Regions from separate parts of the Mameliella sp. LZ-28 genome, predicted to be linked through region 2. Evidence: riboswitches for the same ligand, from Rfam matches in the RefSeq annotation. Region 2 holds a riboswitch; each other region holds the start of a gene.
What was found. A riboswitch is a leader RNA that binds a small molecule or an ion and turns the genes downstream of it on or off. The one in region 2 is predicted to bind cobalamin.
Positions count from the first base shown of each region.

Region 1 (3,985 bases), on a different contig from region 2:
CAAAGGCGGGTATCAGCGCCAGACCGGCAACGGCGGTGATGACCTCTGTCGGCGCAATGCTGGCCATCGCGGTGACACCTGTCGCGGCAAAGGCGAGCGCGACATAGCAGACACCCGAGATAATGGCCGCCCAGTAACGGCCGGACGGGTCGCGCCCGGCGTCCTCTCCGGCCATCATCGAGGCGGTGATCGCCGACATGTTGACCGGGATCGCGCCGAAAGGGGCGATGAGCAGGCTGACGATGCCGGTGCTGCGCAGCAGGAAGGGGCGGTTGACGCCATAGCCGTTCAGCTCGAGCACCGCGAAGCCCGGAATATTCTGCCCCGCCATCGTGATCAGGTAGAGCGGCAAGGCCACAGAGATTGCCGAGAGCGGGGAAAAGCTGGGCGGCACGATATCGAGCACCGGGCCCCAGTTGATCGCAGACGCGTCGGTACGTGCCGACGGGTCGACCCCCAGGAACAGCACCAGGACAAAGGCTGCCACCGCAAGCGGCATCGCGGCCAGGCGATTCCAGGCCAGGCCCACGACCCAGGCCACGACGATGGGCAGGACCAGCAGTGGCAGGTTCCCGAGCGCAAGCGCCGGCGCAAGACAGAGCTTCAGCAGGACCCCGGCCAGCAGCGCGCTTGCAATCGGCTTGGGGATTGCCGCGACGGCGCGCCCCAGGCCGGGGATGACCCCTGTCAGGACGATCAGCAGGGCGCAGATGATCAGGGCACCTACCGCCTCGCCGAACCCTCCGGCCAGCATCGCCGTTGCCGCAAGAAAGGCGGCGCCGGGTGTCGACCAGGCAACCGCGGCGGGGGTGCGCGTGACGATGGGCAGCCAGATACTGCAGATCCCCATGCCGATGGTCGCAAAGAACAGGCCGGTCGCGGCCTGGGTCTCCGAGGCGCCCATTGCCGTCAGCCCGGCCAGAACGATCGCAAAGGAGGCCGCATAGCCGACGAAGGTGGCCAACACCCCCATGTTGAGTGCCGAAAACGAAAAATCCTTGATCATGAAAGGGTCCACTGCTGCCTGACTCGCGCTCCCTACTTGACCGAGGATGGCGCGAACCTCCAGATCAGACATCTTCGGAACGCAGGGCGGTTCACCGCGAAAATCGTCCCCGTGACAGCGACGGCGACCCTGCCGCGCGCAGGGACATGACTGCCGGCCGGTTTCCGCGACGGGGCGGCGAAGGTTCTGGACAGTGATGGTTTTCCATGTCACCAGTTGCGGCGATGGTGCTGCGTTCGGGTCAACCCCGGAGCGGCTGAAAAGGGAACACGGTGCGAGAGACCTCTCTCAATTCCGTGACTGCCCCCGCAACTGTAAGCGGTGAGCAACCCGTCAATCCACTGGATCGACTGCGATCCGGGAAGGGACGGCGCGCTTTGATCCGCGAGTCAGGAGACCTGCCATCAATTGATCGCAACCAATCGGGCGGCGGGCCCGAGGAGGACAAGATGACAGTTCCACAGGGCCCGGTCCCGTGCGCTTGCCTGTTTCCTCTGAACGAGGGCTGGGCATGGACGCATATGTATTCCTGATTTCAGCGAGTTACGTCAGCGCCACCCGGTTCCGCAAGCTGGCCGATGCTCTGGTTCAGGAAGCCCCGTGCCATGCGGTCGCCCTGCGTCTCGAAGGCGAGGGGCAGAACCTCTGGCGGGTGCTGGACGCCCTTGCCGCCGAGGGCGCCAGCCGGATTCAGCTGCGGCCCATCGGCTTGCCGTTTTCACAAAGCCTGGAACGGTGGCTGCCCGGGGCGGCGGCAAGCTGGTTGCACAAGCGCGGCGAAGCGGCGCCCGAGCTGTTTTTTGCGCGCCCGGCAGAGGAAGACGCCGGCTTGGTGCGGAATGCCGCGCGGGCGCGGGTCCCGGCATCGCGCATCGCCCCTTTGCCGGACGGCGAGTTGGGCAAGGGCTGGGATGCGCCGCCGGAGTTTCGCCATCACCTGCTGGTCTGTGCCGGTCCGCGTTGCCACCTCAAGGACGCGCCTCATCTGGCCGATGTTCTCAAGGCCGAACTGCGCCGGGCGGGCGTCAGCGCCGACTGCCTCGTGACGACGACCGGTTGCCTGTTTCCCTGCAACGCCGGCCCGGTGATCGTGCACTACCCCGAAGGCCATTGGTACCGGGTGACCGACGTGGCCGATGTTCGCGCGGTCGTCACCAAGGCGATCGGCGCCGGCGCAATCCCCCGACATCTTTTGATTCACAGGACCGGAGACACCCATGAACCCGTTTAAACTCAGTTTCGTCCTTGCAATGGCCGCCGGAGCGGCTGTAGCGGACCCGGTGACTGTCGAAAGCTGCGGCGCGTCCTTTACCTATGACGCGCCCCCCAGCCGGGCGATCACGCTCAACCAGCAGGCCACCGAGGTCATGCTGGCGCTTGGCCTGCAGGACCGGATGGTCGGAACCGCCTACATGGACGACGCCATCCCCGAGCAATGGGGAGCGGCCTATGACAGCGTGCCCGTGCTGGCAGAGAAATACCCCGCCGCCGAGGTCGTCCTTGCGCAAGAGCCTGACTTCCTGTTCGCGGGATTCGGTTCCGCCTTTTCCGAGGACAACCTGGGTGCCGCGCAAAAGTGGCATGACCTGGGGGTGGGCACCTATCTGGCCGATGCCTCCTGCAAGGCCGCGCATCCGAAGGACGTTCCCCTGACACAGGCCCCGATCCTGCGCGACATCGAGGTGATCGGTGACATCTTTGGCGTGGCGGACCGTGCCGACGCGCTGATCGCCGAAACCCGGGCGCGCATCGACGCGGTTCAGAATGACCCGGCGGGCGGTGGCCGGACCGCGTTCATCTATGACAGCGGGACGGATACGCCCTATTCCATCGGCTGTTGCGGCGGCCCGGCGCTGCTGGCCCGTACTGCCGGCCTGCACAGCATCAGTTCCGAGGTTCATGGCACCTGGATCGACCTTTCGTGGGAACGCGTCGTCGCCGCCGATCCCGAGGTGATCCTGCTGATCGAGGCGGATTGGTCTACTGCTGCGGACAAACGGGCCTACCTGGAAAACGATCCGGTACTGGCAGAGCTGTCGGCGGTCAGGAACGGTCGCTACGTGGTCGTGCCCTTCTCGGAGACCCTGCTTGGCATGCGCTTCGCCGATGGGGTCGAGCGTGTGAATGCGCAGCTCAAGGCATTGGACTAAGTGCCCGCCCGGTTTCCGATCCTGTTGGTCGCGACCCTTGGGGGGCTGCTGTTCGTGGCCCTGGCCGGTGTCCTTTGGGGCACGGCCCAGATCTCCTGGGCCGACCGGTTTGCCATCCTGATGCGGGATGAGACCGCCCCGCGAGGACTGTCCCTGATCGTCTGGCAGTGGCGCATACCGCGCGTCCTGGCGGTGGGGCTGATCGGGGCCGGGCTGGCCCTGGCAGGGGCGCTGATGCAGACGGCCCTGCGCAATCCGATGGCAGACCCCTACCTGATGGGGCTGTCGTCGGGCGCCTCGGCCGCTGCGGTGGCGGCGATCATCTGGCTGCCCACGGGCATGACCGACCGGCTTGGCGTGCCGCTCATCGCCTTTCTCGGGGCGGCGCTGGCCTTTTTCATGACCATTGGCCTGTCGCAGAGACGCGGCAGGATGCCCGACCCTCTGGTGGTGATCCTTGCAGGTGTCGCCGTGTCGCTGATGTTCCAGTCGCTGACGGCCTTTTTCCTCTATGTCGGTGATCCGCACGCCACCCGCAACGCGATGGGCTGGCTGATGGGGACGGCGGCGGGCACGCAATGGCATGAGGTGCCGATGCTGGGCCTGAGTCTTGTCGTGGTTGGGGCGGTCGCCCTGCGCAACGCAAACGCGCTGGACGCGACCCTGCTGGGCGAGGAACGGGCGCAGGCGCTTGGGTTTCGCATCGGCCGCATCCGGCTGTTGATCTTCGTGGCGACGGTGCTCTTGACCGGGCTGGCGGTGTCGGTGGCGGGGATCGTCGGCTTTGTCGGTCTGATCGTGCCGCATATGGCGCGGCTGCTGACCGGTG
Region 1 is NZ_JAANYX010000011.1:147,648-151,632, forward strand. Features, by position in the region: gene G9Q80_RS07285 (benzoate/H(+) symporter BenE family transporter) at 1-1,006, opposite strand, end outside; cobalamin riboswitch at 1,215-1,426, shown strand; gene G9Q80_RS07290 ((2Fe-2S) ferredoxin domain-containing protein) at 1,518-2,237, shown strand; gene G9Q80_RS07295 (ABC transporter substrate-binding protein) at 2,224-3,156, shown strand; gene G9Q80_RS07300 (FecCD family ABC transporter permease) at 3,157-3,985, shown strand, end outside.
Region 1: it holds a riboswitch for cobalamin, as region 2 does, so the genes downstream of both, G9Q80_RS07290 ((2Fe-2S) ferredoxin domain-containing protein) here and G9Q80_RS10840 (hypothetical protein) in region 2, are expected to answer to the same signal.

Region 2 (3,985 bases):
TCCGCGCATGGTGATGATGGACTTCCTCCTGGGCGCCAAGGACTGGGACGGCGCGGGCGATACCCGCGCACTGCGGGCGCTGAACCTTGATCACGTCCCGCGTCAGTTGCGCCGGATCGAGGGCGCGCTGATGGCCGATTACCTGCGCCAGAGCATCGACCGGATCGGCTTTATCTACTGGCAGGAGATTCCCGACGATCCCAACCGCCCCCTGCCCTATGTCTATTATCGCCATCCGGTCGGCGACATCACCATCGCACCAACGGACATCCTCGACGGCGAGGGGCGCCCCATGGAGCGGCGCTGGCGTTTCTCGCGCGAGACGATGGCAGAGCTGCCAGACATCTACGCGGCCCTCGAAAAGATGCCCCTTGCTCCCGGCCTGACCACGCCGCCGCCCCTGTCACAGTTCTTTGCCACGCGGCAGGCGGTCCTTGCGCGTGCCGGCTGGCTGCAGGCCGAGGCCTGGGGACTGGAGACCTGGCAATGGCTGGGGGTCCTGACGTACCTGGGTGTCATGGCGCTGGTGCTGATGGCGGGATGGGCCGTCGCGCGCCGACTGGCAGGGCAGGATTCCTGGCAGGGACGCCTTGTAGGACAGTTGGCCGGCCCGGTCGGATTGATGGCCGCCGCCCTTCTGTTCCTTGACGCCAGCGAGCGGTTGGGCCTGACGTTGCGGGCTTTCGGCGCGGTGTCGGGCTTGTCCGCGATGCTGCTGATCCTGGCCAGCGCCGCGCTGGCCTACCGTGTCGTCTCGCTGATCTTTGGCGCGCTTATGGCCAAGGCGACCCAGACCCGTGCCTACACGGACGAAATCGTGCTGTCGCTGGCCCAGGGGCTGATGAAACTGTTGATCGTCGTCGGGGCGGTGATCGGCTGCGCCGATGTTGCCGGCCTGCCGTACGAGGGGGTCCTGACCGGTCTGGGGATCGGTGGCGTGGCCCTGGCCTTTGCCGCACGCGAAACCGTGTCCAACATCATAGGCGGCGCGATCCTTCTGTCGGACCGCCCCTTCCGCAAGGGCGACCTGGTCGAGGCAGCCAACACGCTGGCCGTGATCGAGACGGTGGGCCTGCGGTCGACGCGCCTGCGCAAGCTGGACGACACCCTGATGATCGTGCCCAACGCCCAGCTTTCGGACCAGGTGATATCCAACTGGGGCAGCCGGCGGAGGCGTCGCGTGCTGATGAAGATCGGCCTCACCTACGAAACCCCGCGTGCGCAACTGGAACAGTTCGTGGCGCGGCTGATGGAGATCTACCGCGATCAGCCGGAGGCCGAGACAGACAATGTGACCATCGGCATCAAGTCGCTTGGCCCCCACAGCATCGACATCGAGCTATGGGGGCACTTTCGCGTCTTCAGCTACGAGGCGCAGATCGCCGCGCAACAGGCGCTGATCCTCGACATCCTGTCCCTGGCCGAAGAGTTGGGCGTCAGCTTTGCCTATCCGACGCAGACCGTGCACCTGGCCGCGGACAATGGCGGGGTCCCGACCACGGCATAGACTGCGGCCAAAGGCTCCGGTCAGATCGACAACCGCCGTTTCCGGGCGCCTCCGCGCCTTTGCGGCTGTGGCAAGGGTAGATCCAGCGGCACCGCTGGACGGCGGATGGATTGGTGCAGCAGGTCGCAGAACACCGCCACCGCCGGATCCGTGCCGGCAAAGGGCTGGGCCCGCATCCAGGCACGCACAGCTTCTTCCTCGTAGCTTGCGCAGCCCGGCAGGCTGCCAAGCCATTGCATGTAGCCCATGCTTGCCAGTTCCCGGGCCCGTTCCGGTGTTTCGGCCCGTGTCTGTAAAAGGGTCAGCACCCGTTCGATCGTCATCGCGCCCTCCGCGCAAAGCTGGGGCGGGGATCATGGATCGGCGGCAGGACGGGCGGCAGGTTGCCATTCGTCTTTCGCGTCTCCGGGGCACCCCGCCCGGGTTGAGTGGCTTGGGCGCAGGGCGCCCGGCGATGGCAGGTCTCCTGACTTGCGGGTCAAGGCGCAGTCCCGAACCTTCCCGGGCCGTGCGGCCCAGTGGTCACTTCGGGATGGCTCGCCGCTTACAGTTGCGGGGGCAGTCGCGGATTTGGGGCATGGCCCCGCACCGCGTTCCCTTTTCAGACCGCGCGGACGCGGTCACCATCACAGGCCAAAGTGGCGCAGCATCTTGCCGCGGTCAAGCGGTTCGCGCCCCGGACCATCGCTTGTGCCAGAGCGTCGCAGGCGACAGACTGCGGGCGTGGGCCAGATCACCGTCAAACAACTCGAAGCCTTCGTGCAGGTGGCCGACCTGGCCAGTTTCCACCGCGCGGCGGAACGGCTGAACACCACGCAGCCCAATATCTCGACCCGGATTTCGGCGCTTGAATCGCTGCTGCGGCTGCGCCTTTTCAACCGCGATGCCGGGTCGCTCCGGCTGACGCCGACGGGGCGCAAGATACTGCCCCGCGCCCGGGCCGTGCTGACCGCGATGGACGGCTTCCTGGCCGCAGCCGGAGAGGATCATCTGTTCGAGGGCGTGCTGCGCCTCGGCGTGACAGAGATGATCTGTGCACAGCTGGCTGGGTCCATTCCTGCGCGTCCTCAAGGACCGGTTTCCGGCCATCGACGTGGAACTGACCGTGGACCTCTCGGCCAGCCTTTCGCCGTCGCTGTTCAGCCGGGGGCTGGACCTGACGCTGCAAAGCGGGCCGTTCGGACGGCAGATCTCGGGCGGCGTGGACCTCGGCGAGTTTCCGCAGGTCTGGGTCGCGGCGCCGGGGCTGGGCTTGCAGGGTCGCGCGTTGAGCCTGCGCGACATCGCGCGGCACCCGGTGCTGACCCATGCGCACGGCACCCTGCCCATCGAGCAGTTGCGCGACCATATCGCGACCAGGCGGCTGGTGCCACTGCGTTACCTCTGGGTGCCGGACCCACTGCGATTTCGCGCACGCTACGACGCCGGTCTGGCGCCCTCCTATGTCATGCGCGCGGCGGAACTGGCGCAAGAGGTGGCCCGGGCGCATCTGGAGGCGGCCGAGGATCAGGAAAAGCGATCCTCTTGATCCGATCAAATAATTGGATTGCATTGCGGTGGCTCGCTAGGTTTCCCGGTATCGCTGACAGGAGCCTTTCATGCCCGAACCACAGTATCGCCTTGGCGTCGACATCGGCGGCACCTTCACCGACGTGGTGCTGGAAGGACCGGATGGGCTGACCTCGACCAAGGTGCTGACCACCTACGCCGCTCCGGAAGAGGCCATTGTCGAGGGGCTGCACCGGGTCTGTGACCTGGCGGGCGTGGGGCCCGGGCGGATTTCCCAGGTGATCCACGGCACGACTTTGGCCACCAATGCCCTGATCGAGCGGCGCGGCGCGAAAACCGCGTTGGTCACGACCGAGGGCTTTCGCGACGTGATCGAGATGCGCACCGAAAGCCGGTTCGAGCAATACGACCTGAACCTCGTGCTGCCCGAGCCTCTCCTGCCCCGCAACCGGCGATACACGCTGCGCGAACGCATGGACGCGGATGGCGGCGTGCTGATCCCGCTGGACCGGGCCGAGGTCGAGGCCCTGGCCGACAGGCTGCGCGCGGGGGGCTATGACAGCGTGGCCGTTGGCCTGTTGCACGCCTATGCCAACGACGCGCATGAGCGCATGGTGGCCGAGGTGCTGGCCGAAGCTTTGCCGGGTGTGGATGTCTCGCTGTCCTCCGAAGTCTCGCCGCAGATGCGCGAATACGAGCGATTCAACACCACAATCGCCAATGCCTATATCCGCCCGCTGATGGCGTCCTACCTTGGTCGCCTGAAGGATCGCCTGGCACATGAGGGCGCGGCGTGCCCGGTCTTCCTGATGCATTCGGGCGGCGGCATCCTCTCGCTGGAAATGGCGACGAAATTCCCGGTGCGGCTGGTCGAAAGCGGCCCCGCCGGGGGCGCGATCTTTGCGGCCGAGATTGCCGCGCGGCACGGGCTGGACCGGGTGCTGAGCTTCGACATGGGCGGGACGACGG
Region 2 is NZ_JAANYX010000012.1:51,409-55,393, forward strand. Features, by position in the region: gene G9Q80_RS10835 (mechanosensitive ion channel family protein) at 1-1,507, shown strand, start outside; gene G9Q80_RS10840 (hypothetical protein) at 1,528-1,830, opposite strand; cobalamin riboswitch at 1,947-2,150, opposite strand; partial or broken gene G9Q80_RS28575 (helix-turn-helix domain-containing protein) at 2,273-2,365, shown strand; gene G9Q80_RS28160 (LysR substrate-binding domain-containing protein) at 2,541-3,035, shown strand; gene G9Q80_RS10850 (hydantoinase/oxoprolinase family protein) at 3,106-3,985, shown strand, end outside.

Region 3 (3,985 bases), on a different contig from region 2:
GGTGCGCGTCGATCTGCAGGACATGGAAGGGCGCGCGTCCCTCGTAGGCCTCGATGCAGGGGATATTGATCGAATGGTCGCCGCCGATGGTGACGGGCAGGGCGCCCGCCGCCAGGGCGGCCTCGACGCCGCGGCGGATATTGGCGTGGCTGGTTACGGTGTCGGTGTGGACGATGTCGGCATCGCCCATGTCGACCAGCCGCACACCGTCCAGATAGGTCACGTCTTCCTCGTGGTCATAGGCGCCCGCGTGGCCGAAGCTGAACAGGGTCGAGGCCTCTCGCACGCCGCGCGGGCCGAACCGTGCCCCGGCGCGCCATTGCGTGCCCGCGTCGAAAGGGGCGCCAAGGATTGCCGCATCGGCCTGCAGGCTGGACCAGTCGGGCTGGTAGGGGGCCCTGGCAAAGGTGCAGATGCCGGTGAACGGAAGGTTCAGCCGACCGGATTCGTAACCGTGACTCATGAGGCTCTCCTTGATTGGCGCCAGCCTAGTCGGAGGGGCGCGCGCAACAAGGGGCATTGCGCGTCGAGGGTCGAATAATCGCTAAGGTTGATAAGTTCCTCTTGAGTACACGTTGCAATGCCTTACCCTGCGTAATGTGGATACAATCTTTGATTGCACTGGAGGGACTGAAATGAACTCGTTTAACAAGAGTCGGCCGTTGTTGGCCTTGGCGCTGGCAGGGCTGCCGCTGACGGCCCTGGCGCAGGACTATGGCGTCGACATGCCTGCGGAACCCGCGCCGGGTGTCCGCTTCCCGACGCCCGAGGCCGAGATCGACGCCTGGATCCGGGCGGAGCCGCAAAACAGTGACGCGATCCATGCCCACGCCTGGGGGATCTGGGCCGGACTGACGAAACCTGTCGAGGGGGAGGGCGCCTATGCCCGGCTGACCTATCAGACCTGGCTGACCAAGGCGGATGTGATCGACGTCTTCACCGGCGAGTCACCCGTAGATCAGTTCCGGCTGGGCGAATCGAACCAGATGTTCAAGCACGGGCTGGTGGACGGTTTCCTGGCCAACGCCGCGCAGGAAAAGAAGGACGGGACCGAGCCGGTTAAAAATGCCGCGGGGATCATCGTCAATACAGATGTGTTGGAAAACGTGGCCTACAGCCCGCCCTCGGCGCAATACCTGCTGGACACCGGCACAGGTAAACCGGAGGTGCTGGACCGGCTGCTAGAACAGGGCGACAAGGTGCGCTTTCCCGATGCGGCGGTGAACGTCAAGCCGGTCTACAAGCTGATCACCGATGATCGCATCACCGAGTGGACCGGCGCGGATGGCCAGACCCGCAGGCTGTACGCCTTCACCGCCTGGCCCGGAGAGCCGGACCTGGCCAACTGGACCCCGGATATGAAACAGGGCGGCTATCCAGAGACGCTCTGGCAGCAATGCGTCTATGTCGATCTCGACCTCGAGGGGCCGACAACCTCGACCGGGGTCGACGTGAACTGCAAGAGCCCGTCCGAGGGGAACATCTATTCCGTCGATGATTTTATCGCCGTGGACCTGAAAAAAGAGGATGCCGCTTTCGTCAACAAGTCGACGGGGGACAGCCGCGACCTGACCGACGGAGAGACCTCTATCGCTCTGCTGGTGGCCATGCATGTCACCTCTCGCGAGACGACGCAGTGGACCTGGCAGACCTTCTGGTGGGAGGCGGACGCCGCCCGGCCCAACACGCCCTCAAGTGCAGCGGTGGCATCGGCCCGGCCCGATACGTTGACCACACAGGCGGCGCATTACGCGATGGCGCCGGCCTATTCGATGCTGGTGCCGGCCCAGCCGCTAGTCGGCGGCAAGAACGTGGGCGCGCTGGTGACGGCCTTCAATCCATACCTGGAGGCCGGTTTCGGCACGCCGGTCATCGGGATCACCGAGACGGTGCAGATCCCGGACGGCGCGGGTGGCTGGACCACGACGACGACCGACATGGGCATCCAGACCAACTGCATGACCTGCCACGGCCTTGCGGCCTGGGGCGGACGTGGCACGGGCTATGCCGCGAATTTCTACGTTCCGCGCGATTACTGGGTGTTCGACACGGCGCTGGACGTGGATTTCGCCTGGTCGGTGCAGGCCATCGGCGAGGCTGTCGAGAAGGCGGAAAAGAAAAAGGCCGACGCGGCGTCAGAGTGACCGGGTCTTGACCGTCATGGATCGTTGCAGGCGCCCCTTTGGGCGCCTGTTTCGCGTTCCGGGGACAGAATCAGCGATTGCCCCGTCGGCCCGCCTGTCGCATTCTGCGTCCGTCAGGTGCCTCGCGAGGGGAGAATCGGGAAGCCGGTGCAAGACCGGCGCGGGCCCGCCGCTGTAAGGGGGATGGAGCGGACAGATGCCACTGGGGGCAGCCCCGGGAAGGCGTCCGCCCCGGCAGACCCCAAGCCAGAAGACCGGCCTGACGGCATCGACCGGCGCCTTGGACAGCGTCCGGTCATTGTCATTTTGCGGAGCCGAAGAATGCCCGATTCCCCAGTTGCGCCCGAAAAAGCGCGCAAGTTTGCCGCCTGCGAGCGCCAGGCGCTTTATGACGTCATCAATGCGCGCCGGGATGTGCGCAACGAATTCCTGCCCGATCCGATCTGCCCTGCGATGCTGCGCCGCGTGCTGGAGGCCGCCCACGCGGCACCTTCGGTTGGCTTCATGCAGCCCTGGAACTTTCTCCTGATCCGCGATCCGGCCCGTCGGTGCGCGGTTCACGCCGCCTTTGAACAGGCCAATGCCGAGGCCGAGGCCATGTTCGATAGCGAGAAGCGAAGCCAATACGCCGCGCTGAAGCTCGAAGGCATCCTGAAGGCGCCGCTGAACATCGCCGTGACCTGTGACCGGACACGCGGGGGCAAGGTGGTGCTGGGGCGCACGCACAACCGCGACATGGACCTGTATTCCACGGTTTGCGCGGTGCAGAACCTCTGGCTGGCGGCGCGGGCCGAGGGGCTGGGCGTCGGCTGGGTCAGCATCTTTCGACAAGAGGACCTGCGGGCGTTGTTGAACTTGCCCGACCATGTCGAGGTTGTCGCCTATCTTTGCGTCGGTCATATCGAAGAATCCTTTGCCCAGCCGGAACTGCAGGCGCGGGGCTGGCGCCGTCGTCTGGATCTGGATGACTTGATCATGGAAGACCGATGGCCGGGCACGCATGGGGCAGGGGGGTGAGACGCGGTGCCGCGCGCTCTTTCCTTTCCCCGCTGCCCGTGCGATAGGGACGCGCCAACCGATCCCTCCCAAGGAGTGCCCCAATGGAGATTCGCGAGGCCCTGACCTTCGATGACGTCCTGCTTGTTCCCGCGGCCTCGAGCGTGTTGCCGTCGACGGCAGACACACGGACGCAAGTGACCAAGTCGATTGCGTTGAACATCCCCCTTCTGAGTTCCGCGATGGACACCGTCACCGAAAGCCGGATGGCGATCACGATGGCGCAGGCCGGCGGCATCGGGGTGATCCACAAGAACCTCGGGATCGAGGAGCAGGCGCGCGAAGTGCGGCGGGTCAAGCGGTTCGAGAGCGGCATCGTCTACAACCCCGTCACCCTGCGCCCGGACCAGACCCTGGGCGACGCGCGGATGCTGACCGAACGCTACGGCTTCACCGGGTTCCCGGTGATCGACGAGGCGCATCGCGTCGTCGGCATCGTCACCAACCGCGACATGCGCTTTGCCGAGAATGACGGCACGCCGGTCCACGCGATGATGACCCGTGACAACCTGGCGATCCTGACCGAACCGGCGGACCGCGAGGAAGCCATCAACCTGATGAAGGCGCGGCGGATCGAAAAGCTGCTGGTGACCGACAAGGACGGCAAGCTGACCGGGCTTCTGACCCTGAAGGACACGGAAAAGGCGGTGTTGAACCCCACCGCCTGCAAGGACGGCCTTGGCCGCCTGCGGGTGGCGGCGGCGACGGGTGTGGGCGATTCTGGCTATGAACGCTCGCAGGCGCTGGTGGATGCGCAGGTCGACATCATCGTGGTCGACACGGCG
Region 3 is NZ_JAANYX010000011.1:67,293-71,277, forward strand. Features, by position in the region: gene G9Q80_RS06940 (agmatinase) at 1-463, opposite strand, end outside; gene G9Q80_RS06945 (hypothetical protein) at 636-2,144, shown strand; cobalamin riboswitch at 2,243-2,421, shown strand; gene bluB (5,6-dimethylbenzimidazole synthase) at 2,466-3,161, shown strand; gene guaB (IMP dehydrogenase) at 3,245-3,985, shown strand, end outside.
Region 3: it holds a riboswitch for cobalamin, as region 2 does, so the genes downstream of both, bluB (5,6-dimethylbenzimidazole synthase) here and G9Q80_RS10840 (hypothetical protein) in region 2, are expected to answer to the same signal.